DNA from 4 places in the Actinosynnema sp. NPDC023587 genome. Region 4 is predicted to be linked to each of the others. Evidence: riboswitches for the same ligand, from Rfam matches in the RefSeq annotation. Region 4 holds a riboswitch; each other region holds the start of a gene.
The links. A riboswitch is a leader RNA that binds a small molecule or an ion and turns the genes downstream of it on or off. The one in region 4 is predicted to bind cobalamin.
Positions count from the first base shown of each region.

Region 1 (5,431 bases), on a different contig from region 4:
GCCGCGCGGTGTCCACCAGGTGCCTGATCACCCGGCCGGGGCCGAGCACCGCGCCGCCCTGCGCGCCCAGCGACTTGGACAGCGTCACGGTCGTCACCACGTCCGCGGCCTTCGCCAGGCCGGCGGCGTGCACCGCACCCCGGCCACCCTCGCCGAGTACGCCCAGGCCGTGCGCGTCGTCCACGACCAGCCCCGAGCCGTGCTCCCGGCAGGCCGCGACCAGCTCGACCAGCGGGGCCAGGTCGCCGTCCACCGAGAACACCGAGTCGGTGACCACCAGCGCCCGCCGCTTGCCCCGGGTGGACAGCGCGTGCCCGACCTGCGGCACGTCGCAGTGCCCGGCCACCACCACGTCCGCCTTGGACAGCCGGGTGCCGTCGATCAGCGACGCGTGGATGTGCTGGTCGGCCACGATCGCGGTGCCCGGACCGGACAGGGCGGTGAGCGCGGCCAGGTTCGCCAGGTAGCCGGAGGAGAACACCAGCGCCGACTGCGCACCGCAGAAGTTCGCGAGCTCGTACTCCAGCTCGGTGTGCAGCTCGGTCGAACCGGTGACCAGCCGGGAGCCCGTGGCACCCGCGCCCCAGCGCAGCGAGGCCGCCGCCGCCGCGCCCATCACCCGCTTGTCGCGGGCCATTCCGAGGTAGTCGTTGGACGCCAGGTCCAGGTCCGTCGACTCGGCCGGGCGGGGGCGCACCCGGCGGGCCAGCCCGGCTTTCGCGCGGGCTTCCGCGCGGGTGTCGATCCAGTCGAACACCGACTCGGGTCCGGTCGCCGCCTCTGTGCTCACACTCACGCCGGGAGTGTCGCACCCGGCCGTTAACGTCCCGGCGTGGACCTCTTCCAGCTCGGTTCCGAAGACCTGCGCTCGCTGCGCGTGAACGCACCGGTGCACCGGGACGAGGCCACCGGCCTGTGGCTGGTCAGCCGGTACCACGACGTGCGCGCGGTGCTGGCCGACCCGCGTCGGTTCCACCCGGACAACGCGCTCACCGCGGTCACCGCCATCCCGCGCCCGGTGCTGCGGGTGCTGGCCCGCGCGGGTTTCTCCCTGCCGCCGACGCTGGCCAACAACGGCACCGACTCCCACGCCGGGCTGCGCCGGCTCGTCGCCCGGTTCCTCACGCCCGCCCGGGTGGCGGCGCTGCGACCGCGGATCGCCGAGCTGGCGCGCGAGCGGCTCGCCGGCCTGACCGGTCCGGTCGCCGACCTGCACCCCGCGCTGGCCCGCGACCTGCCCGCCATCGTGCTGATGGAGGTGCTGGGCGTCGAGGACGTCGACGTCCCGCTGCTCAAGCGGTGGGGCGCGGCGTCGCTGGAGCTGTTCTGGGGCAACCCGTCCCCCGAGCGCCAGCACGAGCTGGCGACGCCGACCGCCGAGTTCCACCGCTGGCTGACCCGCCGGCTGCGGGCCGCGCGCGGCGACGACGACCTGTTCGGCGCGCTGCGCGACGTGCCGGTCCGGGAGGCGGCCGGGCTCTGCTACTTCCTGTTCATCGCCGGCCAGGAGACGACCACCCAGTTGCTGTGCGCGGTGTTCGACGCGGTGCTGCGGCAGGGCGACCTGTGGTCGCGGCTGGGCGAGCCGGGCCTGGCCGGGCGGGTGGTGGAGGAGGTGTTGCGCCGCGACCCGCCGGTCAGCACCTGGCGGCGGGTGGCGGCCGAGCCGGTGGTGCTCTCCGGCGTGGCCGTGCCGGCGGGCGCGCCGCTGCTGCTGATGCTGGCGGGCACCGGGTCCGACCCGGAGGTGTTCGCGGACCCGGACCGGCTGTGCCCGGTGCGGCCGAACGCGCGCAAGCACCTGGCGTTCGGCTTCGGCCGGCACTTCTGCCTCGGCGCGGGGCTGGCCCGGCTGGAGGCGGAAGTGGTGGTGCGGGAGGCGTTCGAGCGCTTCCCGGATCTGCGCCTGGCCTCCGCCGAGCCGCCGCCGATGCTCGGGCTGCTGTCCTTCCGCGCACCGCTCGCCGTCCGGGTCGCGCTGAACGGATAGCGCTGGACCGGGCCGTGATCCGGTCGTGCGCGGGTCGTCGACCCCGAGAGCCTGGTCACTGCCGCCCGCCCGACCCGCCACCCTCGCCCACCACCGCTCCGGAAGGTGACCGCGCAGGTCAGGCTGCCGGTGGCGGTGCGGCGAGGGGCCCACCACCGGGTCCGCCGGAGGTGTTGCCGGTGCCGTGGGTCCGTTCGGGTGTGACGGCGCTCGCCAGGGCGGTGCCCGCCGGGGGCTTGGAGCCGGTCGACCGAAGTGCGACGATGCCGGGGCTGTAGGGGGTGCGTGAGGAAGCCGGTGGGAATCCGGCGCGGTCCCGCCACTGTGACCGGGTACGTGCAACCGGGAGTCAGGAACTCGGCCCCCGATCTCCGAGACCGGACCCGGGCGTGGACACCCGAGGAAGGACACCGCCGCATGGGCGCGCGTTTCCCCTTTTCCGCCGTCGTCGGCCACGACGACCTCCGCACGGCGTTGGTGCTCAACGCCGTGCACCCCGGTATCGGCGGGGTGCTGGTCCGAGGCGAGAAGGGGACCGCGAAGTCGACCGTGGTCCGCGCCCTGGCCGCGCTGCTGCCGACCCTGGAGGTCGTCGCGGGCTGCCGCTTCGGCTGCGACCCGTCGGTGGACGCCGACTGCCCGGACGGCCCGCACGACGGCGGCCCGGCGCAGCGCCGCCCCGCGCGCCTGGTGGAGCTGCCGGTCGGCGCGACCGAGGACCGGCTGATCGGGTCGCTGGACCTGGAGCGCGCGCTGACCGAGGGCGTGCGGGCCTACCAGCCCGGCCTGCTGGCCGCCGCGCACCGCGGCGTGCTCTACGTGGACGAGGTCAACCTGCTGCACGACCACCTGGTCGACCTGCTGCTGGACGCCGCCGCGATGGGCCGCGCGCACGTCGAGCGCGAAGGCGTCTCCGTCTCGCACGCCGCCTCGTTCCTCCTCGTGGGCACCATGAACCCCGAGGAAGGCGAGTTGCGGCCCCAGTTGCTGGACCGCTTCGGCCTCACGGTGGCCGTCCGGGCGGCCCGGGACGTGGGCACCCGCACCGAGGTGATCCGCCGCCGGCTCGCCTACGAGGCCGACCCGGCCGCGTTCGCCGCCAGGTGGGCCGACGAGGACACCGCGCTGGCCGCCCGGATCGTCGAGGCCCGCGACCGGCTGGCCTCGGTCGTGCTGCCGGACGCCGAGGTGCGCCGGATCGCCGGCATCTGCGCCGCGTTCGACGTCGACGGGATGCGCGCGGACCTGGTGGTCGCCCGCACGGCCGTCGCGCACGCCGCGTGGCGCGGAGCGGCCGAGGTCGCCGAGCGGGACGTCGAGGCCGCCGTCCGGCTGGCGCTGCCGCACCGCAAGCGCCGCGACCCGTTCGACGAGCCCGGTCTGGAGGAGGAGCAGCTCGAAGACGCCCTGCGGCAGGGTGCCGAGCACGCCGGCCCCGACAATCCCGACGACGGCCCTGACGACCCCGACAGCCCTGGCGACGACCCCGGTGACGGCCCCGGCCCGGACGACGACCCGGACGGGCCGGACGACGGCGGCGGGGTGCCGCCCGACGCCCCGGAGCCCTCCGCGAACGGTTCGTCACCGCAGCGGCCCGGCGGCTCGTCCGGTGAGCGCTCGCACGCCCCCGCGCCGGCGTTCAAGGCCCGGTTGCTCCAGGTGCCCGGCGTCGGCGAAGGCGCGCCCGGCAAGCGCTCCCGGGCCCGCGCGCGCACCGGCCGCGTCGTTCGTTCGTCCACTGTGGACGGTTCAGGGCTGCACCTGGTCGGCACGCTCGGCGCGGCGGCCCCGTTCCAGGCCGCGCGCGGGCGCAGCGGTCCCGGCCTGGTGCTGCGCGGCACCGACCTGCGGCGGTCGGTCCGGGAGGGCAAGGAGAGCAACCTGGTCCTGTTCGTGGTCGACGCCTCCGGCTCGATGGCCGCGCGGCAGCGCATGGCCGTGGTCAGCGGTGCGGTGATCTCCCTGCTGCGCGACGCCTACCAGCGCCGGGACAAGGTCGGGGTGATCACGTTCCGGGGCTCCGGCGCGGAAACCGCCCTGCCGCCGACGAACTCCGTGGACGCGGCGGCGGCCCGGCTGCGGCAGTTGCGCACCGGCGGGCGCACCCCGCTCGCCGACGGCCTGCTGCGCGCCCGCCGGGTGCTGGCCTCCGAGCGGGTCCGCGACCCGCGCCGCCGCCCGCTGCTGGTGCTGCTCACCGACGGTCGCGCCACCGCCTCCGGTGCCGGCGGCGACCCGATGCGCGACGCCCTGCGCGCGGCCGGCCTGCTGGCCGCCGACGAGGTGGCCGCCGTGGTCGTGGACTGCGAGTCCGGCCACGTCCGGCTCGGCCTCGCGGGCCGCGTCGCCGAGGCGCTGGAGGCCGTCTGCCTGCGCCTGGAAGAACTGTCCGCCGACCAGGTCGCCGGCGTCGTGCGCGCCGCGCGGGCCGCCTAGGAGACCACCGTGCCCCAAGGTCAGCCGTCCGTCGTCCCGGTCGACGGGCTCACCACGAGACAGCGGCGCAACCGGCCCCTGACCATCCTCCACACCGGGGAGATGAAGGGGAAGTCCACCGCCGCCTTCGGGCTCGCGCTGCGCGGGTGGAACCAGGGGTGGTCCATCGGCGTCTTCCAGTTCGTGAAATCGGCGAAGTGGAAGGTCGGCGAGGAGTCGGCCTTCCGCGCGCTGGGCCGGCTGCACGAGGAGACCGGCGAGGGCGGCCCGGTCGAGTGGCACAAGATGGGCGAGGGCTGGTCCTGGTCCCGCAAGGCGGGCACCGAGGAGGACCACGCCGCCGCCGCGCTGGAGGGGTGGCGGGAGATCGCCCGCCGGCTCGCCGCCGGGCAGCACGGCGTGTACGTGCTGGACGAGTTCACCTACCCGCTGCACTGGGGCTGGGTCGACGTGGACGAGGTCGTCACCGCCCTGCGCGACCGGCCCGGCCACCAGCACGTCGTGATCACCGGCCGGTACGCGCCGCCGGCGCTGGTCGACGCCGCCGACCTCGTGGTGGAGATGACCAAGGTCAAGCACCCGATGGACGCGGGGCAGAAGGGCCAGAAGGGGATCGAGTGGTGAACCGCCTGGTGGTCGCCGCCCCCGCGTCGGGCAGCGGCAAGACCACCGTGGCCACCGGCCTGATGGCGGCGCTGCGCCGCACCGGGGACCGGGTGGCACCCTTCAAGGTCGGGCCGGACTACATCGACCCCGGCTACCACGGGCTGGCCACCGGCCGCCCGGGGCGCAACCTGGACCCGGTCATGGTCGGTGAGCACCGGGTCGCCTCGCTGTTCGCGCACGGCGCGCGCGGCTGCGACCTGGCCGTGGTCGAGGGCGTGATGGGCCTGTTCGACGGGCGGGTGGACACCGAGGGCATCGGGTCCACCGCGCACGTCGCGAAACTGCTGTCCGCGCCGGTGCTGTTCGTGGTGGACGCGCGCGGCCAGAGCCGCAGCCTGG
Region 1 is NZ_JBFABG010000004.1:362,704-368,134, reverse strand. It holds gene AB0G01_RS14030 (8-amino-7-oxononanoate synthase) at 1-790, opposite strand, end outside; gene AB0G01_RS14025 (cytochrome P450) at 833-1,990, shown strand; cobalamin riboswitch at 2,244-2,370, shown strand; gene AB0G01_RS14020 (putative cobaltochelatase) at 2,408-4,426, shown strand; gene cobO (cob(I)yrinic acid a,c-diamide adenosyltransferase) at 4,436-5,050, shown strand; gene AB0G01_RS14010 (cobyrinate a,c-diamide synthase) at 5,047-5,431, shown strand, end outside.
Region 1: linked by a shared signal. The riboswitch ahead of AB0G01_RS14020 (putative cobaltochelatase) and the one ahead of metE (5-methyltetrahydropteroyltriglutamate--homocysteine S-methyltransferase) in region 4 are both predicted to bind cobalamin.

Region 2 (5,431 bases), on a different contig from region 4:
GAGGTGCTCGATCGCCGTGCTGGCAGCGTCTCCAGCATCGTTCCACCCCTCGAACGCCGCTACCATGATCGGGTTGGTGAGCGGTTTCGCGGGGTCGAAGGGGATCTTGGCGGCCTGGTCCGGATCGGTCACCGGGTCAGACTACGACCACCGCCGCAGACCCGACGCCGTAGGCTTGTGGCATGTCGGCTCGTGTCCCCCCGCCCGTCCCGGGCGTGCCGGCCGACCGGCTCGTCGCGACGTGCGGCGCGGCCCGCCCCCGGTTCCGCCCCGGTGCGCCGCCCCTGGTCGACAGCGCAGGTCACGGCGGGTGTGCCGGAACGGTGGACGCCACCCGACCCGATCCGCCGCGCCGAGACCGTCCGACGGTCCGAACACCTGCGCGGCGGCTGAACCCGGTGTTCGGCTCTCGGCTGAACCGCGTCGGCGGTAGGTCCCGACCAGAGGGGTGCGGGGTGCAGAGCGGGAAGGTCCGTGTGGTGAAGGTGGAGGAAGCCCCGTGGTGAACGCCGAAGCGGTGCGGTGGGACGTCGGAGCGGTGCTGTGGGACATGGACGGCACGCTGTTGGACTCGGAGAAGCTGTGGGACATCCCGCTCTACGAGTTCGCCGAGAAGCTGGGCGGCACGCTGTCGCTGGAGACCCGTCAGGCCATGGTCGGGTCGAACATGCCCACGACCATGGCGCTCCTGTTCGCCGAGGTCGGCGTGACGCCGACCGAGGAGGAGACGGCGGACGGCGCGGCGTGGATCCTGCGGCGCACCGAAGAGGTGTTCCGCGCCGGGCTGCCCTGGCGTCCGGGGGCGCGGGAGGCGCTGCGCGCGGTGCGGGCGTCGGGCGTGCCGATGGCGTTGGTGACCTCGACCGAGCGGGGGTTGACCGAACTCGCGCTGGACACCATCGGCCGTGACCTGTTCGACGTGACGGTGTGCGGTGACGAGGTCGGAGGCCGCAACAAACCCCTCCCGGACCCGTACCTCAAGGCCGCCGACCTGCTGGGGGTGGACGCGGCGGCGTGCGTCGCGATCGAGGACTCGCCGACCGGCGTGACCTCGGCCGTGGCGGCGGGGTGCACGGTGCTCGTCGTGCCGTGCGACGTGCCGGTGCCGGCGGGGGAGCGCAGGATCTTCCGCGACTCCCTGGTCGGGATCGACCTGACCGCCCTCGCCGCCCTGCGCGCCTGACCCGGGCAACTCGATCGGGGCAGTGTGATCGGGGAACTCGATCCGGGCAGTTGATTCGGACAGTCTGATTCGGACAGCTCGCACCACACTCGTGCGAAAACGGCACGTCCCCCGTTGTGCGTACCGCGAGGGGCGTGCCGTTCATCCGCCATGTGCTGTTTTGCTGTGTGCTTTCCGCAGTGCTGTCAGCCGTGTGCTGTCAGCCGTGATCAGGCGGCGACGGCTTTCGCCTTGGTGCCGCTGCGTACCGACGGATCGACCAGAAGGCCGAACACGACGCCGAGACCCAGCCAGAGGGTGGCGGTTTCGGCGAGCGACGCCAGGCGGAACTCCCACAGCACGCTGCTCGGCACGTCCGCCGGCACCGCGTCCGGCGCGCCGGGGAAGACCAGCAGGATCACCGCGAACGCGACGACCACGGCCAGCGCGACCACGGTGAACCGGACCGGCCCGCCCAGGTGGGCCAGTCGGGATGCCAGCAAGCTCGCCCCGAACACCACCAGCAGACCGGCCGCGATGAGCCCGAGGTAGAGCACCGTCCGGTAGTCCACCGTCTCCGGGTCGCCCACCGCCGGCGGGTTGGCCGGGTACTTGACGGCCGGCAGCAGCGCCGCCGCCCCGAACACCGCCGCCCCGAGCGTCACGCTCCGGCTGAACGGCGGCCGGTCCGCGAACCAGCGCCGCGAGCCCGCGTAGGCGGTGGCGAACAGCGCGCCGACCGCCAACCCGACGATCACCGCCGCGAGCACGCCACCGAGCATCTGCGTGCCCCGACCGAACATCTCGCCGTGGTCGTGCGCGCCGGGTTCGACGGTCTCGGTCGCGGCCCGCGCCTCCTCCACGGCCAGCGCGGCCCGGATCGGCACCTCGACCACGACGAGGCCGACCAGACCCGCGAGCAGACCGGCGACGCCACCCGCGCCGATCCCGCGCAGCAGTACGTTCTTGTAGGTGTCCACGGCCGGCATCAGTGGCACGGGACGCCGAGCGCGTGACGCCCGTCGTGGAAGAACTCGTGCAGCGACTCGGCGGCGTGCCCGAGTGCGATGCCGTTCTCCTGGAGCACCAGCCAGGTGACCAGCAGGGCGACGAGTGCGACGGCGTAGGCCCACTTGGGGATGGGGATGGACAGGGGGTGCGCGGGGCTCGTCAAGACGGCCTCCTCCATACCTCGTGGAAGGTCAACGACAACTCTCGCCGCAGCCGGTCTCCTGACTCCCGGATCGCTACCGTCCCCGCGTCTTCCCAGTCGCACCGTGCGACCAGTGACGTTCTCGGCGGGTTGGCTCCCCGGTCACAGTGGCGAGGACCGCGCCGGATTCCCACCGGCTTCCCGTCCACTGCGGCTGTGGAACCGTAGATGTCCACCACGGGCAGGCACAACCGACCAGACGAGTTGTTGTCCACCTCACGTGCACCCCACACGATCAAGCGCCGCTTTTGTCCTGATTCTTGGATTGATCAGGCCGACACCGCAGGTGACGGCTCCGTGGTCCGAAGCGCACCCGGACGCCCTGTCGGCCGCTTTTCGTCACGCTTCCGGCTTTTCATCACGCTCAGCCCCGCCGTCTCCGGTTCGTCGACGTCAACGTCACGTCCGAACTTCCCGACTGGTCGGTGCCCCGGATGCGGGTGGAGGCGGGTGGATGCGTTGAGGTGGACTCAGCGCGGCGGCAACGGGCAGTCGCCGCACGTCCCCCCGCCGTCGAGGCGGTAGTAGAGGCAGCAACTGCGTCGCCGGAACGCGACCTCGCCGGTGGACGGGAGGAAATCACCGGAGTCCCGCAACGGCGGCTCGCCCAACAGCCGCTCGCCCAACGCCACGCACTGCTCGGCGGACGCCGTGCCACTGCGACTCACCGTCCGCAACGCCCCGGCGATCGAGGACGCCGCGTTGCCCCACAGCAGTCCCCGCGCCACCGGCACCACCTCCCGGATGGCGGCCACCACCGGCTCCAACGACTCGGAGATCGACACGCCCGGCACGGGTTCGTCAATCCGCACCCGCATCCCGTCCGGGCCGAAGTGCCACCACACGTTCCCCGGCCGGATGTCCGGCGCGACCCCGTCGACGGCGTGCGCGGCGACCGTCGGGCAGAGCAGCCGAGCGGTGTACCCGAGGAAGAACAAGGACGCCGAAACCCGGGCCTCATCGGTCCGATACCGCTCACCGATGGACCGCAAGGTGTCCGGCAGCACCGCCCCGCCCAGCAGATCCTCGCCGGTCCGCCAACCGCCCTCGTCCGCACCGGGCGCGGGACGACCCACGTCCAAGGCGAAGAACGGGCTGAGACCGCGAACCTGACGCAGGGTGGACAGCACTGAGGAGTAGTCGGACACGTGGCCAGTCTGCCCGCCGCCACCGATCCGCTGTCGAGCCTGTCCGGACTGTCAGGCCTGTCCGGCACGGCTCGGGCGTCGAATCGGTCGGCTACGGGAGGTAGAAGGTCAGCAGGTCGCTCCGGACCGGCGGGAACAGGACGTGCATCAGGTCCTCGTTCGGGCCGGGGTAGACGTCCGGGCACCGCGCGGCCAGCCCGCGCAGGCCGTGCGGCGCGAACAGCAGCGACTCCAGCACGTCCGGCGCGACCCCGGCCCCACCCACCGCGTGCGGTGCCTGCATCACGCCGCCGAGGACGATCGGGCCCACCTCGCCGGCGTGGAACGGCAGGCGGACGTGCGAGCGGTAGAACGACACGACGGCCTCGCCCGTTTCGTCGGCGAACGACGAGGCCGCCAACCGCCTGCCGAACACCGGGCGCAGGTGGTCGAGCAACGCCACCGGGTCGGCGACCCGCACGTAGTACGACTTCGCCTGCTCCGGCACCGGGCCTAGGAAAGGTTCGAGCGCTTCGCCCGCGACCGTCCCCGGCCGTTCGTTCGCCGACCTCGCCCCGGTGTGCGCGATCAGCGCGTGCAGGGCGGCGGCGTCCACGGCGGCCACCTCGCACAACTGGACGCCCTCCTCCGGAGGAGTCGAACGGCCGGTGCCCACCGGCACGCCGTCCCGCTCCACCAGCCACTGGGTGCTGCCGCCCCGCGCCACCAGCCAACGCCACAGTTCGGTCCCGTGCGGCATCCGCAGGTCCGCGTGGCGTTGCTCGGCATCCTGCAACGCAGCCATCGCCGGGATGTCGTCGAACGTCGCCTCGCGCACCGTGTCGGTACTCGTCGGCGGCGTGCCGACGATGTCCCGCGTCGGGGCGATCGGGATCGCGTAGGTGTAGCCGAACCGCCGGTAGAAGTACGGGATGCCGATCATCACGTTCACCCGCTGCCCGCGCGCCGCTGACCGCTCGTGCGCCCACCCCATCAGCTCCCGGACCAGCCCGCGCCCCTCGTAGTCCCGGTGGGTGGCCACCAGCTCGACCTGTCCAGCGCGGATCTCCACCCCGTCCAGGACGAGTTCCTCGTCCAGCAACGTCATCGTGGACACGACCCGATCGCCGTCCACGACGACCGCGCACGTCCCCCACCCGGCGTCCGGGTCCGACACCACCAAGCGGTGGTCGACGGCGTCCTCGGGGTCGCCGCGCTCGGTCAGCAGCGCGGCGATCTGGTCCAGATCACGTGGTTCGGCGGTGCGCAGCGTCAAGCCGTTCGGCAAGGCCATCCGCGCAGTGTCGGGTCTGCTCCTCTCGTCGTGCCACTGGATTTCCCGCAGGTCGTCTTCCGGAGACCGCACCGGCTTTACGGCGCGCTTTCTGATGACGCACAATCCGGCCATGTCCTGGCTGCCGTCCGACTTCGTCCACCCCACCCGCGTCGACCTGGGCGCAGACCACCACCTGAGGCCCATCCAGGAGTCCGATGCGGACCGGGACTACCCCGCCGTCATGGGTTCGCGGGAACGGCTGTGGTCGATCTTCGGCGAGCAGTGGAACTGGCCGCCCGCGACCATGAGCTACGAAGCGAACCGCGCCGACCTCGCCCGCCACGCCCAGGAAGCCGAGGCGCACGAGTCGTTCAACTACGCGCTGTTCGACAACGACGAGACCGCGTTGCTGGGGTGCGTGTACATCGACCCGGCCGAGGACGCCCTCATCTCGTGGTGGGTGGTGGACGAGTACGCGGGCACCGAACTCGAACGCGCGCTCGATGCCTTCGTGCCCGAGTGGATCGCCCGCGACTGGCCGTTCGCCACCCCTCGCTTCGGGCTCTGACCGGACCGCAGTGCTCCCGCCACGAGATGACCGACACCCGACCCGAACCGGGCCTTTCGCTCGCGCATCCGATCGGCTGGTCGGG
Region 2 is NZ_JBFABG010000018.1:66,547-71,977, forward strand. It holds gene AB0G01_RS31525 (PAC2 family protein) at 1-132, opposite strand, end outside; gene AB0G01_RS31530 (HAD family phosphatase) at 500-1,183, shown strand; gene AB0G01_RS31535 (CbtA family protein) at 1,393-2,151, opposite strand; gene AB0G01_RS31540 (CbtB-domain containing protein) at 2,151-2,336, opposite strand; cobalamin riboswitch at 2,367-2,557, opposite strand; gene AB0G01_RS31545 ((2Fe-2S)-binding protein) at 2,846-3,523, opposite strand; gene AB0G01_RS31550 (GNAT family N-acetyltransferase) at 3,615-4,796, opposite strand; gene AB0G01_RS31555 (N-acetyltransferase) at 4,909-5,346, shown strand.
Region 2: linked by a shared signal. The riboswitch ahead of AB0G01_RS31540 (CbtB-domain containing protein) and the one ahead of metE (5-methyltetrahydropteroyltriglutamate--homocysteine S-methyltransferase) in region 4 are both predicted to bind cobalamin.

Region 3 (5,431 bases), on a different contig from region 4:
CCAGCACTTCCGCGATGTCGTCGCCGGAGGTGCGCATCGCCGAGGTGCCCCACACCGACAGGCCCACCGACGGTGGCCACTCGCCGGTGTCCGCGCGGTAGCGCTCCAGCAGCGAGTCGGCCATCGCCTGACCGGTCTCCCAGGCCAGCTTCGACGGCACCGCCTTCGGGTCCACCGAGTAGAAGTTGCGGCCGGTCGGCAGCACGTTCACCAAGCCCCGCAACGGAGATCCGCTCGGGCCCGCCGGCACGTACCCGCCGTTCAAGGCGTGCAGCACGTTGGTCATCTCGTCGGTGGTGCGGGCCAGGCGCGGCACCACCTCCAGCGCGCCGAACTCCAGGATGCGCGCGACGTCCTCGTCGTCGGTCACCGTCCGGGCGACCGCCGGGTCCCAGTCCGCCGCCTCCATGGCCTCCACGAGTTCCCGCGCCCGCGCCTCGACGGCGTCGGTGGCGGTGCGGGTGTTGTCCTTGAGCCCCAGCGCTTCCCGCAGACCGGGCAGCGCGGCCACCTGGCCGGCCCACACCTGCTTGGCCTGGAGGATGGCCAGCACCAGGTTGACCCGGGCGGCCCCGGTCGGTGCCTCGCCGAGGACGTGCAGGCCGTCCCGGATCTGGACGTCCTTCACCTCGCACAGCCAGCCGTCCACGTGCAGGATCAGCTCGTCGAACTCGGCGTCGTGCGGCCGGTCGGCCAACCCGAGGTCGTGGTCCAGCTTCGCGGCCTGGATCAGGGTCCAGATCTGCGCGCGGATCGCGGGCAGCTTGGCCGGGTCCATCGCGGCGATGTTGCCGTGCTCGTCGAGGAGCTGCTCCAGGCGCGCGATGTCGCCGTAGCTGTCCGCGCGGGCCATCGGCGGCACCAGGTGGTCGACCAGGGTCGCGTGCGCGCGGCGCTTGGCCTGCGTGCCCTCGCCCGGGTCGTTGACCAGGAACGGGTAGATCAGCGGCAGGTCGCCCAGCGCGGCGTCCGGCCCGCAGCCGGCGGACATGCCGACCGTCTTGCCGGGCAGCCACTCCAGGTTGCCGTGCTTGCCGACGTGCACCACGGCGTCCGCGCCGAATTCGGCCTCCAGCCAGCGGTACGCGGCCAGGTAGTGGTGGCTCGGCGGCAGGTCCGGGTCGTGGTAGATGGCGATCGGGTTCTCGCCGAACCCGCGCGGCGGCTGGACCATCACCACCACGTTGCCCGACCGCAGGCCGGCCAGCACGATCTCGCCCTCGCGGTCCTTCGAGCGGTCCACGAACAGCTCGCCGGGCGCTTCGCCCCAGTGCCGCTCCATGTCCGCGCGGGTGTCGGCGGGCAGCGTCGCGTACCACTCGCGGTAGCGCCCGGCGGGCAGCCGCACCGGGTTGCCCTGGAGCTGCTCCTCGGTCAGCCAGTCGGCGTCCTGGCCGCCGGCCGCGATGAGCGCGTGGATCAGCGCGTCGCCGTCGAGGTCGGCCACGCCCGGCAGCCCGGTGCCGATGTCGTAGCCGTTGTCCCGCAACGCGGCCAGCAGCCGGACCGTGCTGGCGGGGGTGTCCAGGCCGACCGCGTTGCCGATCCGCGAGTGCTTCGTCGGGTACGCCGAGAGCATGACCACGATCTTGCGCTCGGCCGGCGGGATGTGCCGCAGCCGCCCGTGCCGCACCGCGATCCCGGCGACGCGCAGCGCGCGTTCCGGGTCGGCCACGTACACGGTCAGGCCGTCCTCGTCGATCTCCTTGAAGGAGAAGGGGACGGTGATGATCCGGCCGTCGAACTCGGGGATCGCCACCTGCGTCGCGGTGTCCAGGGGGGACAGCCCGTCGTCGTTGCCGTCCCACGCCGCGCGGCTGCTGGTCAGGCAGAGCCCTTGCAGGACCGGGACGTCCAGCTCCGCCAGCGCGCCCACGTCCCAGGCGTCGTCGTCACCGCCGGCCGACGCGGTGGCGGGCTTCGTGCCGCCCGCCGCCAGCACGGTGACCACCAGCGCGTCGGCCTTGCGCAGCTCGGCCAGCAACGCCGGTTCGGCGGTGCGCAGCGACGCGCAGTACACCGGCAGCGCCCGGCCGCCCTTCTCCTCGACCGCGTCGCACAGGGCGTGCACGAAGGCGGTGTTCCCGGCCACGTGGTGCGCCCGGTAGTACAGGACCGCGACCACCGGCCCGTCGCCCTCGACCGCCGGCCGCTCCAGCACGCCCCAGTTCGGCGCGGCCTCCGGCGGGTCGAAGCCGAACCCGGTCAGCAGGACCGTGTCGGACAGGAACTTGTGCAGCTCGGCGAGGTTCACCGGGCCGCCGTGCGCCAGGTAGGCGTGCGCCTCGGCGCAGACGCCGCCGGGCACCGTGGACAGCTCCATCAGCGGCGCGTCCGGGTTCTGCTCACCGCCCAGCACCACGACCGGGCGGGGACCGGCCAGCAGCCGGTCCAGGCCCTCCTCCCACATCCGCCGACCGCCCAGGATGCGCACCACCACCAGGTCGACGCCCTCCACCAGGGCGGGCAGGTCGTCCGGGGTCAGCCGGGCGGGGTTGCCCAGTCGGAAGTCGGCACCGCTGGAGCGGGCGGACAGCAGGTCCGTGTCGGAGGTCGACAGCAGCAGGATCACGTGCGGGCTCCATCCCTCGGGGGTCCTCGCCCCGGTCGTAGGGGACGGCGGGCGGAGTTCCTGACTCCCGGGCTCGCGCCCGGTCACAGTGGCGGGACCGCGCCGGATTCACACCGGCTTCCTCCTGTTGCTTCGCCGTTCGGAGGTCACCCTAACGGGCGGTTAGCATCCAGCCCATGCCCCAGGACCGCGAGCGCCCCGACGCCTGCCCCGGCGCGGTCGACGTGCACCGGGCCGCCGACGGCGGGCTGGCGCGGGTGCGGCTGCCCGGCGGCACGCTGACCGCCGCCCGGTTCGACGTCCTCCGGCGGGCCGCGCTGGAGCTGGGCGACGGCGGGATCGAGCTCACCTCGCGGGCGAACGTGCAGATCAGGGGCCTGGCCCCGGGTGCGGAGCACGAGCTGGGCGCACGCCTGCGCGCCGCCGGGCTGCTGCCCTCGCCGACCCACGAGCGGATGCGCAACATCATCGCCGCGCCGCTGGAGGACAACCAGGACCTGGTGGACGCGGTGGACGCCGCGCTGTGCCGGGTGCCCGGCCTGGCCGACCTGCCCGGCCGCTTCCTGGTCACGATCGGTGCGGCGGTGAGCGGTCTGGGCGGGGACATCGGCCTGGTGGGTGACGCGCTGTTCCTGGCCGGCCGCGACTCGGGACTGCGCGTGACGGACCCGGTGGCGTCCGTGGTCGCCGCCGCGCGCGAGTTCCAGGCGATCCGGGGCACCGCGTGGCGCTTGTCCGAAGTGGACGGCGGTGTGCGGCGGATCACCGCCGCGCTGGGCGTCCCGGGGCCAGCGGTCGTCGCGCCCGCTGTGATTCCGGTCGCACCCGGCCCGCACGGCGACCGGGTGGTGGCGGGTGTGCCGCTGGGCCGGTTGGACGCCCGGCTGCTGGCCGGCACGCCGGTCCGGGTCACCCCGTGGCGCAGCGTCGTGGTGCCGCCGGGGACGGACACGTCGGGCCTGTTCACCGACCCCGCGTCGCCGTGGCACGGGGTGTCCGCGTGCACCGGCCGGCCGGGCTGCGCGAAATCCCTGACCGACGTGCGGGCGGACGCGAGCCGCTGGATCGGCACCCCGCACCGGGGCTCGGTGCACTGGTCGGGCTGCGCCCGGCGGTGCGGCCGGCCGGCGGGCGACGTGGTGGAGTTCGTCGCGACCGGCGACGGGTACGAGGAGATCAGGTGACCAGCTACATCAGAGACGGCGCGGAGATCTACCGCCGGTCGTTCGCCACCATCCGGGCCGAGGCCGACCTGTCGGGTCTGCCGGCGGACGTCGCGCGGGTCGCGGTGCGGATGATCCACGCGTGCGGCATGGTCGACCTGGTCGACGACATCGGCCACTCCCCCGGCGTGGTCGCCGCCGCGCGGGGTGCGCTGCTGGCCGGCGCGCCGGTGCTGTGCGACGCGCGGATGGTCGCGTCCGGCGTGACCCGGGGCAGGCTGCCCGCCGACAACGAGGTGCTGTGCCTGCTCGGCGACGCACGGGTGCCCGCGCTGGCGCGGGAGATCGGCAACACCCGCAGCGCGGCGGCGCTGGAGCTGTGGGGCGACCGGCTCGACGGCGCGGTGGTCGCCATCGGCAACGCGCCCACCGCCCTGTTCCACCTGCTCGACCTCATCGCCGCGGGCGCTCCCCGGCCCGCCGCCGTGCTGGGCATCCCGGTCGGGTTCATCGGGGCCGCCGAGTCCAAGCAGGCCCTCGCGGAGAGCGGTCTGGAGCACCTGGTCGTGCGCGGTCGGCGCGGTGGCAGCGCGATGACCGCGGCGGCCGTCAACGCGATCGCGAGCGAGGACGAATGACCGGCAGGCTCTACGGCGTCGGGGTCGGTCCCGGCGACCCGGAACTGGTGACCGTGAAGGCCGCCCGGCTGATCGGCGAAGCCGACGTCGTGGTGTTCCACAGCGCCCGGCACGGCCGCAGCGTCGCGCGCCGGATCGCCGAACCGTACCTGCGCGGTGACCAGATCGAGGAGCAGCTCGTCTACCCGGTCACCACCGAGGACTCCGACGACTACCAGGGCGAGATCGACGCGTTCTACGCCGAGTGCGCCGCGCGGCTGGCCGCGCACCTGGACGCCGGGCGGACCGTCGTGGTGCTGGCCGCCGGCGACCCGTTCTTCTACGGGTCCTACATGCACCTGCACAAGCGGCTCGCGGACAGGTACCCGGCCGAGGTGGTCCCCGGCGTCACGTCGGTCAGCGCCGGTTCGGCGGTGATCGGCCGGCCGCTGGTGGAGCGGGACGAGGTGCTGACCGTGCTGCCGGGCACGCTGCCCGTGGACGCGCTGACCGCGCACCTCGCGACGGGCGACCCGGTGGCGGTGGTGAAGCTGGGCCGCACGTTCCCGCGCGTGCGGGAGGCGCTGGAGCGCGCCGGGCGGCTGGACGAGGCGTGGTACGTGGAGCGCGCGACGACCGGCGGCCAGCGCACCGCGCCGCTGGCCGAGGTCGACCCGGACGGCGTGCCGTACTTCTCCCTGGCCCTGCTGCCCAGCAAACCCGCACCCGCCGAAGCCGCACCCGCCGGGCACCCGCCCGCCGAAGCCGCACCCGCCGAGTCCGCTCCCGCCGAGTCCGCTCCCGCCGGGCACCCGTCGACCGGGCGCGGGCAGGTCGTCGTGGTGGGGCTGGGCCCGGCGGGTCCGGAGTGGCTCACGCCCGAGGCGCGGCAGGCGCTGGCCGAGGCCGAGGACCTCGTCGGGTACGTCACCTACCTCGACCGGGTGGCCGACGTCGCGGGGCAGCGCAAGCACGCCTCGGACAACCGGGTCGAGTCCGAGCGCGCCGCGTTCGCGCTGGACCTGGCGAAGCGCGGCCGGAAGGTCGCGGTGGTCTCCTCCGGCGACCCGGGCGTGTTC
Region 3 is NZ_JBFABG010000007.1:249,603-255,033, forward strand. It holds gene cobN (cobaltochelatase subunit CobN) at 1-2,572, opposite strand, end outside; cobalamin riboswitch at 2,606-2,740, opposite strand; gene AB0G01_RS20860 (hypothetical protein) at 2,749-3,756, shown strand; gene AB0G01_RS20865 (precorrin-8X methylmutase) at 3,753-4,373, shown strand; gene AB0G01_RS20870 (precorrin-2 C(20)-methyltransferase) at 4,370-5,431, shown strand, end outside.
Region 3: linked by a shared signal. The riboswitch ahead of cobN (cobaltochelatase subunit CobN) and the one ahead of metE (5-methyltetrahydropteroyltriglutamate--homocysteine S-methyltransferase) in region 4 are both predicted to bind cobalamin.

Region 4 (5,431 bases):
GCAGCGCGTTGTTCTGGTAGCCCTGGAAGATGCTCGCCAGGTCGTCGTCGACCGTGGTCAGGAAGCACGACGAGAGCTGGGCCCGGGTGGTGCCCGAGTTGAACAGCGTCGGGGTGGAGCACATGAAGTCGAACGTGGAGAGCAGCTCGTAGAACTCGATCGCCCGCGCCTCGCGGTCGTCCTCGCGCAGCGCCAGGCCCATCGCGACCCGCATGAAGAACGCCTGGGGCAGCTCGTACCGGACGCCGTGGTCGTGCAGGAAGTAGCGGTCGTACAACGTCTGCATGCCCAGGAAGTCGAACTTCGCGTCGCGCTCCGGGCGGATCGCCGCCGCGATGCGCGCCACGTCGAACGACTCCAGCGCGGGGTCCAGCCGGTCCAGCTCGATGCCCAGCCGGACGTAGTCCGGGAAGTAGTCCAGGTAGGACATCTGCTCGCCGGTCGCCTCGACCGGGCGGCCCGCGACCCTGGTCAGCACCTCGCGGCGCAACTGGTCGAGCAGCAGGCGGGCGGCGACGAAGGAGTAGTTCGGCTCGGTCTCCACCAGCGTGCGCGCCGACATCACCAGCGCGACGGCCAGTTCGTCCACCGAGATGCCGTCGTAGAGCGCGCGCCGGACCTCGGAGAGCACCGGGTCCGCCGACACGTCGGCCAGGCCGGCGCACGCCTCGCCGACCACGACCGCGATCCGCGCCCAGTCCACCGGGACGAGGTCGCCGTCCGCGCCCTTGACCCGGAACTGCACCGGCGCGGGTACGACCTGCCGGGCCTTGGCGTGCTCGTCGCGGTACAGCACGTAGGCGCGCGCGACCTTGTGGTGGCCGCCGCGCATCAGCACCAGTTCGACCTGGTCCTGGATCTGCTCGATGTGCAGGGTGGTTTCCGGGCGGGCGTGCTTGAGCAGGGCGCTCTCCACCTGGGCGGTCAACTCCGCCACGAGCGGGTGCAGGTGGGACGCCGCCGCCGCGACGTCACCCTCCACCGCCAGGAACGCCTTGGTCATGGCCACCTGGATCTTGGTGGGGTCGAAGGCCGAGACGGTGCCGTCGCGGCGGATCACTCGAACCTGCGCGACACCGGTGCCCGTGGTTGTGGTCGACAAAGCCCTCTCCTCGCGAGCCTCAACGGCCCGGAGCACGCGGCGACCGCACAGAGCGCGCGCAACGGCGCGACCATCCGTGTCGGCCCGCCCACGAGGCCCCGGACACGCGCGCGCCGGCCGGCGCGCGCATCGACGGCAGGTCTTCGGACTCGCGGACACCCGGCTGTCCAGCCGGACCTACTGGCCGTCGCTTCCCGGGAGCACGCGCTCCCAGTGCTGTCTGACGGCGGTTGTTTCCGCTCACCGCTGCGGGGCAGTCCCGGATTCGCACCGGGTTCCCTCTTGCCTCCTCGGCCCTCGGGGAGGGCGTCGGAACCTTCGACGGGCGAGACACTACATGTTGTAGATCCGTTCGCAACCGGGCCCCACATGGGCGTGTCGCGGGGCGATGTGCATCGCGTGACACGCGTCTCCGGGCCCAGGTCGGCACCTCACCCGCGCCACGCCGCGGTCGGTGGGCCGCGCCGTCGTCGACCGCGAAACGGTTGCGCGGCAGGGAGTTGTGGAGAAGGCGGAACGCGGCTCGCCGGAAACCGGTGCCGGCCGGCGGGAAACGGCCGCATCGCCGACCTCGGAGGCAGCGGGGGGACCGGGCCGGGCTCCCGGACGACTCGGTGACATCCCGCACCGGCACCCGAAGGCGATCGCGGCGGCGGTTCCCGTTCCTCGGGAGAGGTCCCCGCGCTGCGCTACGCTCGCGGGTGCTGGTGGTTCGCCCTGGTCGATCGTCGGTCGGGGCGAGGCAAGAGGGAACCCGGTGGGAGTCCGGGACTGCCCCGCAGCGGTGAGCGGGAACGAAAGCCGTCAACCAAGCACTGCGCGTGAGCGTGGGAAGCGACGGCCGGTAGGCGTGAGGTGTGCGCCCGCGAGTCCGAAGACCTGCCACCCGCCCGCGCGCCCACCGGGTGCGCGGTGTCCGGTGACCTCTCGGGCGGGTCGCGGCGGACGCGGCCTCGCGCCGCCCGCGAAGCGCGCCCCGGGAAGCTCCGGCGTTCACGCACGCTCGCGAGGAGAGAGCTAGTGACCAGTGGAATCGGCACCACCGTCCTGGGCTACCCCCGGATCGGTCCCCGACGGGAGCTCAAGCGGGCCGTCGAGCGGTACTGGGCCGGGCGCATCGACCACGCGGCCCTCTCGGCCGTCGCGGCCGAACTGCGCGCGGCCACCTGGGCGGAACTGCGCGACGCCGGGCTGGACTCGGTACCGTCCAACACCTTCTCGTTCTACGACCACGTGCTGGACACGGCCTTCCTGGTCGGTGCGGTGCCACGGCGCTACCGGCGCGAGTCGGAGCTGGACAGCTACTTCGCGGCGGCGCGCGGCACCGACGAGCTGCCGCCGCTGGAGCTGACCAAGTGGTTCGACACCAACTACCACTACCTGGTGCCCGAGATCGACCCCGACACCGAGTTCCGGCTGGCCGGCGACAAGCCGCTGGCCGAGTACCGGGAGGCCCGCGAGCTGGGGATCACCACCCGGCCCGTGGTGCTGGGACCGGTGACGTTCCTGCTGCTGGCCAAGGGCGCGGACCCGCTGGCCCGGCTGGACGACCTGGTCGACGTCTACGTCGAGCTGCTGGTGGCCCTGTCCGCCGAGGGCGTCGCGTGGGTGCAACTGGACGAACCCGCGTTCGCCGCCGACCGCCCGCCGGCCGAACTGGCCGCGCTCGGCCGGGCCTACACCCGCCTGGCCGCGCTGCACTCCCGGCCGAAGCTGCTGGTCACCGGCTACTACGGCGCGCTCGGCCCGGCGCTGGAGGTGCTGGCGGGCACCGCCGTCGAGGCCATCGGCGTGGACCTCGTCGCGGGCACGGCGGCCGGCGTCGCGAGCGTGCCCGCGCTGCGCGCCAAGACCCTCGTGGCCGGTGTGGTCGACGGCCGCAACGTGTGGCGCACCGACCTGCGGGCCGCGCTGGCCACCGCCGCGTCGCTGCTCGGCTCGGCCGCCGAGGTCGTGCTCTCGACCTCCTCGACGCTGCTGCACGTGCCCTACGACCTGGCCGCCGAGACGGCGCTGGAACCGGAGGTGCGCGGGCGGCTGGCGTTCGCGCGGCAGAAGGTGCGCGAAGTCGTGCTGCTCGGCCAGGCGCTGCGGGACGGCGTGGACGGCGGGTGGGCGGACGTGGCCGACGAGCCGGTCGCCGCTCCCCGCCGGGACGAGACCGTGCGGGCGCGGCTGGCCGCGCTGGGGCCGGAGGACCGCGACCGCGCGCCGTACGCCGAACGCGCCGCCGCGCAGGACGCGCACCTCGACCTGCCCGCGCTGCCCACCACGACCATCGGTTCGTTCCCGCAGACGACCGAGATCCGCACCGCCCGCGCCGGGCTGCGGTCGGGGGAGCTGTCCCGCGACGAGTACGAGGAGCGGATGCGCGAGGAGATCGCGCGGGTGATCGCGTTGCAGGAGGACATCGGTCTGGACGTGCTGGTGCACGGCGAGCCCGAGCGCAACGACATGGTGCAGTACTTCGCCGAGCACCTCGACGGGTTCGCGGTCACCGACCTGGGCTGGGTGCAGTCCTACGGTTCCCGGTGCGTGCGCCCGCCGGTCCTGCACGGTGACGTGTCGCGGCCCGCGCCGATCACGGTGCCGTGGAGCTCCTACGCGCAGTCGCTGACCACGCGGCCGGTGAAGGGCATGCTGACCGGCCCGGTGACGATCCTGGCGTGGTCGTTCGTGCGCGACGACCAGCCGCTGGGCGAGACCGCCGACCAGGTGGCGCTCGCGCTGCGCGACGAGATCGCCGACCTGGAGGCGGCGGGCATCCGGGTCGTCCAGGTCGACGAACCCGCGCTGCGCGAGCTCCTGCCGCTGCGGCGGGCCGACCACGCGGCGTACCTGGAGTGGTCGGTCGGGTCGTTCCGGTTGGCCACCTCGGGCGCGGCGGCGGGGACCCAGGTGCACACCCACCTGTGCTACTCGGAGTTCGGCGAGGTCATCGACGCGATCGACGGCCTGGGCGCGGACGTGACCACCATCGAGGCCGCCCGGTCGGGGATGGAGGTCCTGGACGACCTGCGGTCGGCCGGGTTCGGCCGGGGCGTCGGGCCGGGCGTGTACGACATCCACTCGCCGCGCGTGCCCGGCGTGGACGAGGTGGCCGAGCTGGTCGCCGCCGCGGCGCGGGTCGTGCCGGGCGGGCGGTTGTGGATCAACCCGGACTGCGGGCTGAAGACGCGCGGCTACGCCGAGGTCGAGCCCGCGTTGCGCAACCTGGTCGAGGCCACCCGCCGGGTCCGGGAGACGTCGGCGTGACCTGATCGGGGCGGGTGTCCGGAGCAGTGCGCGGGCACCCGCCCCGACCGGCGCACCGGAGCGCGTGCGACGACGGTCAGCGCAGGGAGACCCACACCGCGCCGGCCGCCGTCCGACCGAGCTCGGCGCGAATCCCGTGCTCGACCGCGAGCACCGCGACGTCCTCCGAGTACGGCGCGGGTTCCAGCAGGCGCAGGTCCGCGTCCAGCACGATGCCGTGGTCGGCGAAGTACTTCAGCAACCCCGCGTCGGAGTCCGAGATGCGCGCCACCCGCACGAGGGCCCCGGCCGGCGCGTCGGGCAGCGCCACCGCGTCGGGGCGGTGGACGGTCCCGTCCGCCGCCGGGATCGGGTCGCCGTGGGGGTCGCGCACCGGGTCGCCCAGGAACGCGGCCATCCGCTCGACCAGCCGGTCGGAGACCGCGTGCTCCAGCACCTCGGCCTCGTCGTGGACCTCGTCCCAGCCGTAGCCGAGCGTCTGGACCAGGAACGTCTCGATCAGCCGGTGCCGCCGCACCATGGCGACCGCGTGCCCCCGGCCGCTGTCGGTGAGGTTCACGCTGCCGTAGCGGGCGTGCCGCAGGAGCCCCTGCTCGGTGAGCCTGCGGACGGCGTCGGACACCGTGGACGGCTTGAGTCCCATGCGCTGCGCCACGACCGACGTGGTCACCGGCGCGTCGGACCACTCCTGGAGGGCCCAGACGACCTTGAGGTAGTTCTGGGCGCTCTCCGGCAGTTCGGCCACCGACATGGGGCCAGGATATCCCGGGAGGTGCTCAACCCCCGCTCGCCTCGGCGCGGGCGCGGGCCGCGACGAGCCGGCGGCCGAGCACGCCGTGGCGCGGTGCGAAGAGGTAGACCAGCAGGAACACCGCGCCCTGCACGAGCACCACCATGCCGCCGGAGGCGGTGTCGAGGTGGTAGCTCAGGTACAGGCCGACCACCGCCGCGCCCACCGACACCGCCGGCGCGATGACCAGCATCCGCCCGAACCGGTCGGTGAGCAGGTAGGCGGTGGAGCCGGGGATGATCAGCATCGCCACCACCAGCACCACGCCCACGACCTGGAGCGCC
Region 4 is NZ_JBFABG010000013.1:86,194-91,624, reverse strand. It holds gene AB0G01_RS28175 (ribonucleoside-diphosphate reductase subunit alpha) at 1-1,102, opposite strand, end outside; cobalamin riboswitch at 1,219-1,437, opposite strand; cobalamin riboswitch at 1,794-2,004, shown strand; gene metE (5-methyltetrahydropteroyltriglutamate--homocysteine S-methyltransferase) at 2,123-4,357, shown strand; gene AB0G01_RS28165 (metal-dependent transcriptional regulator) at 4,434-5,108, opposite strand; gene AB0G01_RS28160 (metal ABC transporter permease) at 5,134-5,431, opposite strand, start outside.